Hamadaea flava: one gene and its partner. The protein of the gene in region 2 interacts with the protein of the main gene of each other region in a pairwise test. Links are inferred from orthologs where the notes say so. Each region holds a gene or a part of one and is shown on either strand. Other genes may lie near its edges. The genes, in order: rlmN and ftsZ.

Region 1 (3,198 bases), 3.2 Mb from region 2 along the record:
CGAAGCCGGGCCGGCGCGGACGCCGTCGCAGGTCCGCTGGCCGGAACGTGCCGGTGTCGATCGCGGTGGGGATCGGCCTGGCCGGGACGGTGCTGGGCGTGCTCTTCTACGCCCGGCAGCCCTGGTTCCTGCTGATCCTGATCGCTGCCAGCTCGATCGGGATCTGGGAGCTGGTCCGGGCGATCCGCCCGACCGGCGCGAACCCGCCGCTGATCCCGCTGATCGTGGGCGGCGCGGTCATGCTGAGCCTGACCTGGTTCCGCGGGCTGGAGGCGCTGAGTCTCGGCCTGCTGATCACGGTGCTCGCCGTCTTCGTGTGGCGGCTGGCCGACGGGCCGGCGAACTATCAGCGCGACATCGGGGCCTCCGCCCTGATCATGGTGTACGTCCCGTTCCTGCTGGGCTTCGCCGTCCCGATGACCACCGCCGACGACGGACAGTGGCGCATCCTGTGCACGCTCGCCGCCGTGATTCTGTCGGATACGGGCGGTTTCGTGAGTGGCGTCTTGTTCGGCAAGCATCCGATGGCCCCCACCATCAGCCCGAAGAAGAGCTGGGAGGGGTTCGGCGGGTCGATCGTCTGGGCCGCCGTCGGCTCGGCGGTGCTGGTCTGGCTGACCCTGGACGTGGCGCCCTGGTGGGGTGCGCTGTTCGGTGCGGTCGTCGCGGTGGCCTGCGTGCTCGGGGACCTGGCGGAGTCGCTGCTCAAGCGGGATCTCGGGATCAAGGACATGAGCAACCTGCTGCCGGGCCACGGCGGCCTGATGGACCGCCTGGACTCGATTCTGTTCGCGCTGCCGGCGGCCTACCTGATGTTCGCCATCCTCGCTCCCACCTCCTGAGAGTCTGCGGTGAGTGACGCCACCGAGGCCGCGGACGCTGGTTCCGGCGTGGGACACTGGAACGACCATGACTGAACTGCCGCTGCTCTCCGTCGACCGCAAGCCGATCGTGCTGGAGCGAGGCGCGAGCGAACCGGCGGCCCCGGCGCGGCATCGCGCCAAGCTGCCGCCGCGCCACCTCGCCGACCTTGATCTGGCCGCCCGCCGGGCGGCCGTCGCCGCGCTCGGCGAGAAGGAGTTCCGGGCCGCCCAGCTGTCGACGCACTACTTCGCCAGACTCGAGCGGGACCCGGCCCGGATGACCGACATCCCGCTCACCGCCCGCGACCGGCTCGCGGGCGATCTGCTGCCACCCCTGCTCACCCCCGTACGCGAATTGCAGTGCGACGACGGCGCCACCCGTAAAGCGCTGTGGCGGTTGCACGACGGATCCCTGGTCGAGAGCGTCCTGATGGGCTATCCAGACCGGGTGACGGTGTGCATCTCCAGCCAGGCAGGCTGCGGCATGGCCTGCCCGTTCTGTGCCACCGGCCAGGCCGGGCTCACCCGCAACCTGTCCGTCGCCGAGATCGTCGATCAGGTGGTCTACCTCGCCGGTGTCGCCGCCTCAGGCGGGGTGCCCGGCAGCCCCAACCGGCTCAGTCACGTCGTGTTCATGGGCATGGGTGAGCCGCTCGCCAACTATCCCCGGGTCATCGAGGCGGTCCGCCGTCTGACGAGCCCGGCGCCGGAGGGCCTCGGCCTGTCCCAGCGGCACATCACCGTCTCGACCGTCGGCCTCGTTCCCGCGATGCGGAAGTTGGCCGAGGAGGACCTCTCGGTCACTCTTGCGTTGTCGCTGCACGCCCCCGATGATGAGCTTCGCGATGAACTCGTGCCGGTGAACCAGCGCTGGAAGGTAGCCGAAGTGCTCGATGCGGCGTGGGCGTACGCAGCGCGAACGGGTCGCCGGGTCTCCATCGAGTACGCGATGATCCGGGACGTCAACGATCATCCTTGGCGCGCGGACCTGCTGGGCAAGCTGCTGGCGGGGCGGCTGGCCCATGTGAATTTGATCCCTCTCAACCCCACGCCGGGTAGCAAATGGGACGCGAGCCCCAAGCCCGTGGAACGGGAGTTCGTCCGGCGGCTGCGCGCGGCCGGAGTCCCGACTACTGTGCGTGATACGCGGGGGCGCGAGATCGACGGAGCGTGTGGACAGTTGGCGGCTAGCGAGGAGTCGGCATGAGCGGGCAAGGTGGCCAGCGTTTCAGGCGGCGGGCCGTACGCCGTGGCTACAAGGTTGATGAGGTGGATACCTTCCTCGACCGGGTGGAGGCCACGCTGAACGGTGTCCCGGGCGCGCATGTCAGCTCGCAGGAGGTCCACGACGTCGTGTTCCGCGTACGCTTCGGCGGCTACGACGAGTGGCAGGTCGACTTGCACCTGGACCGGGTGGAGCGGCAGCTGGCCGAGCTGGAGGAGCGTTCCAAGGGCCCCGGCCGGGGTGAGGCGCTGCGGGCGACCGAGCGTCCCGGCCCGGTTCCCCCGGTGGGCGGCCCGCAGCAGCCGCCGCTGCCGTCGCGTCCGGTCCCGCAGCCGCAGCGTTTCGAGCCCGAGCCCACGTTCGGCGGCTACGACGGCGGTCCGGTCGGCGTCGGCGGGGGTCCTGGCTTCGATCCTGGCCGCCACGGCAAGGCCGACATGACCACCGAGATGCGCATGCCGCCGCCCCCGCCGCCGGGTGCGTTCGAGCGTCCGCCGTCCGCCCCGCCCGGCGGGTTCGACCGGCCGCCGCAGGCGCCGCAGGGCTTCCAGGCTCCGCCGCCGCCGTCGCGGGACAGCTACGGCCCGGGTCCGGAGTTCGAGCGGCCGGCCCCGCCGCCCCCCGGGAACACCTATGGCAGCCCGGTCACGCCGCCTCCGGCGTACGGTGGCGCGCCGCAGGGTGGCTTCACCAGCCCGGCCGCGGCGGCGATGACCGGCCCGGGTGCGGCCGACGTCCAGCGGGTCGACCAGATGCGGCGGACCTTCCAGCTGCGCCGGTTCGGCAGCGGCTACGACCCCACTCAGGTCGACCGGCTCTTCGAGGGCGTCATCGGCGCGCTCGCGGGTCAGCCGGGCGCGCCCATCGGGGACAACGAGCTCGATCCCGCCCAGTTCAGCCTGGTGCCAGGCGGCTACTACGAGGCCGAGGTGGACGCCGCGTTGCGTGAGGTACGCGACATCGTCCGCCGCCACTGACCGGAACACACAAGATCGCCGCGCCCGGGAGGGGCGCGGCGATCTTCGTTTGAGCTGGCCGAGCGCTCAGCGCAGCCCGTTGCGCCGCAGCACGGCGTCGATGATGATCAGCGCCGCGATGATGCCGGCCACC
Region 2 (3,263 bases):
GCGGCCGGTGTCGTACCGGGACTCACCCGAGCGCGACAGCGGCTCGCGGCCACGGTCGTCCGCCCGGCCACGGTCCTCGCGTAGGCGCTCCGAGTAGCGCGAACGCGGCACCGCCGGGAGGTCGTCCTCGTCCTCCTCGTCGTCGAACTCGTCGTACTCCGAGTCACGGGTGGCGGTCCGGCGGGAATCCCGGTAGCCGCCCCGGTCGCGGTAGCTGGCCGAGCCGTAACCGCGGTCGTCGTAGTCGCGCTCGTCGTCGTCCTCGACGAGGCCGAGCCACACACCCGCCTTACGCAATGCGCTCATCAGCAACCGCCCCCTTGTGTCGTCGGGGCGAGCGTTCGCGGCGCGTCACCCCTGCGGCCTCCGCCCGCCGCGGGTGCCGGTCGGGCAAACCACACAGATGTAGTTTCGCCCGCCGTCAGGCTACCCGAGCAGCGCACGCTTTCCGAGCAACGCGGTGCCGACGCGTACGTGTGTCGCGCCGTGCGCGATCGCCTCTTCCAGGTCACCGCTCATCCCGGCCGAGACGACCGTCGCGTTCGGATGGTCGGCCCGAAGTCCTGCCGCGACCAAGGCCAGCCGTGCGAACGCGGCTCCGGCGTCGTCCACCGGTGCCACCGCCATCACGCCCCGCAGTCGCAACGCCTCATCTTTACCGATCAGCTCGGCCAATGCAGCCACCGACGCCGGGGACACGCCGCCCCGGTGTAGCGGATCCGACAGTTCGGGGGCGCCGGGATCCAGGTTCACCTGGATCAAGACGTCCAGCGGACGGTCGCGCACCTTGGCCGCGGCCTCGGCCAAGGCGCCCGCCAACGCCGGGCGGTCCACCGAATGGACGAGGTCCGCGTAGGACGCGACCGACCGGGCCTTGTTCCGCTGAAGCTGGCCCACGAAGTGCCAATGCACGTCGGCACCGGCCGCCCGGACCTCAGCCGCCTTTCCGGCCGCTTCCTGATCCCGGTTCTCCCCCACCTCGCGTACGCCGAGCGCGGCCAGGTGCACCACATCGGACGCGGGATAGGTCTTCGTGACGGCGACGAGGGTGATCTCGTCCGGCGTACGCCCAGCGGCAGCGCAAGCGGCGGCGATGCGCTCGCGCACCGCCGCCAGATTGGCCGCTATCTCCGACCGCCGGACCTCTGGGTCAGGACCCATTTTTCAAGAAGTCCGGCACGTCGACGTCGTCGAAGAGGACCTTGCGCTGCGGCTGCCGCGGCGGTTCGGTGGTCGGCACCGGGTTGCGGATGACCGTCTCGGTGACCGGGACCGGCCGCTTCAGCTCGGCCGGCTTGTAGGTCGGCGTACCGCCGTCGAACCCGGCCGCGATCACGGTCACCCGGACCTCGTCGCCGAGCGCGTCGTCGATGACCGCGCCGAAGATGATGTTCGCCTCGGGATGGGCCGCGTCCGTGACGAGCTGGGCAGCGTCGTTGATCTCGAACAGACCGAGGTCGGAACCGCCCGCGATGGACAGCAGCACGCCGCGCGCGCCGTCCATGCTCTGCTCCAGCAGGGGGCTGGAGATGGCCCGCTCGGCCGCCTCGACCGCCCGGTTGTCGCCGCGCGCGCTGCCGATGCCCATGAGCGCGCTGCCGGCCCCGCTCATGACCGACTTGACGTCGGCGAAGTCCAGGTTGATCAGACCCGGCGTGGTGATCAGGTCGGTGATGCCCTGAACACCGGACAGCAGGACCTGGTCGGCCTGGCGGAACGCGTCCATCATGGTGATGCCGCGGTCGCCCAGGGCCAGCAGCCGGTCGTTCGGGATCACGATGAGCGTGTCGCACTGGTTGCGCAGCTCCTCGATGCCCGACTCGGCCTGCACCTGACGGCGCTTGCCCTCGAACGAGAACGGCCGGGTGACCACACCGATGGTGAGCGCGCCGAGCTTGCGGGCGATGTTGGCGACCACGGGCGCGCCGCCGGTGCCGGTGCCGCCGCCCTCGCCACACGTCACGAAGACCATGTCGGCCCCCTTGAGGACCTCCTCGATCTCGTCCCGGTGGTCCTCGGCGGCGTTCTTGCCGACTTCGGGGTTGGCCCCGGCGCCGAGGCCGCGGGTCAGTTCCCGGCCTACGTCGAGCTTGACGTCGGCGTCGCTCATCAGCAGCGCCTGCGCGTCGGTGTTGATCGCGATGAACTCGACGCCCTTGAGTCCCACCTCGATCATTCGGTTGACGGCGTTGACACCGCCGCCGCCGATGCCGACGACCTTGATGACCGCGAGGTAGTTATGCGGAGGTGTCATCGGGCCTTCCTTTCGAGGTCGGATCGCCCCGGGTCCGGCCGTTTCCCCGAAGGCGGTGGTGCTGGTCCTGCTGTGCGGCGAGGGCGAGGTCCGACCGCGCTTCCGGCGGCTCACCCGGGAGGCTCCTCGGGCAAACCCTCACCCTCTAGTTGAGCCTTACAGTTTTGTCAACTATGTGGCTCTGACGAAAAAGTAGGCGTCTACGCGCCGCGATCCAAGGACCCGGTACGGCGTGTCGGAAGCGCTCCATTATGGACTGTCTCCCCGACGGGGCTAGGAGATCGTCACCACCTCGGGCGCGCTCACGTCGATCTGCCTACCCGATCGGGTCAGCAGAGCGGTCGCGACGCGCGCCTTCAGTTCGCCCTGAGTCGCGTCGCCCCATATGACGGTACGGCCTTTGCGCAGCTCCAGGCGGATGCGCGCGGGCGCGTCCACGACTACTCGCACCAATTCCGCCTTCAGTTGCGGCGTCAGGGCCGCCAGCACTTGCAGCCCGGCGACGGTCTCCGGGCTGTCCGGGCCGGGCCGAGCCAGCTTCAGCTCGGGCAGATCACTGGGGCGGTCGTCCACTGTGAGAAACACGACGCCGGACCGGTCGACCATCGCGAACTTCTTGTCCTGCGGCACCACGGCGACCGGCGTACGCTCCACCACCCGGATGGTCAGGGTGTTAGGCCAGCTGCGGCCGATGTCGACGGACTCGACCGGAGCCAGCTCGCCGATCCGGCGGGCCACCGACTTCGTGTCCACGCGGGCCAACGGCGTGCCCGTCGGCACCTCGGCGGCGGCGCGTACCTCGTCCGGCGTCAGGATCTGCACCCCGGTGACCCGGATCAGGTCCACGCCGAGCACCGAGGTCTGCAACGCCAGCCAGACCAAGGCCCCGCCCAGCACCAGGATCAGCCCGCCGATCCCCCACGGCGCGACCGCCCGCAACCGGCGACGCCGGGCACGAGCCATGAATCGGCGTACCGAGGCCGGCACCGCGTCCCGGGAAGCCCGGACC

The links.
Region 1: the proteins of ftsZ (region 2) and rlmN interact in binary tests that used the Escherichia coli proteins (3 or more experiments, as listed by UniProt). The link is inferred for Hamadaea flava from one-to-one orthologs.

Annotation. Positions count from the first base shown.
Region 1 is NZ_JAMZDZ010000001.1:3,637,442-3,640,639, reverse strand. What follows is about bases 104-2,989. They hold rlmN (dual-specificity RNA methyltransferase RlmN), read left to right. Parts: upstream 104-909; coding sequence 910-2,070; downstream 2,071-2,989. Other genes in these bases: HDA40_RS16985 (DivIVA domain-containing protein), read left to right, coding at 2,067-2,989; HDA40_RS16995 (phosphatidate cytidylyltransferase), read left to right, coding at 104-842. In the rest of the region: more of HDA40_RS16995, read left to right, coding at 1-103; more of HDA40_RS16985, read left to right, coding at 2,990-3,065; HDA40_RS16980 (DUF2631 domain-containing protein), read right to left, coding at 3,132-3,198.
Region 2 is NZ_JAMZDZ010000001.1:6,884,664-6,887,926, reverse strand. Bases 203-3,153 are described here. They hold ftsZ (cell division protein FtsZ), read right to left. Parts: upstream 2,255-3,153; coding sequence 1,151-2,254; downstream 203-1,150. Other genes in these bases: HDA40_RS32345 (cell division protein FtsQ/DivIB), read right to left, coding at 2,528-3,153; HDA40_RS32355 (YggS family pyridoxal phosphate-dependent enzyme), read right to left, coding at 427-1,161; HDA40_RS32360 (cell division protein SepF), read right to left, coding at 203-306. In the rest of the region: more of HDA40_RS32360, read right to left, coding at 1-202; more of HDA40_RS32345, read right to left, coding at 3,154-3,263. UniProt on the Escherichia coli protein: Essential cell division protein that forms a contractile ring structure (Z ring) at the future cell division site. The regulation of the ring assembly controls the timing and the location of cell division.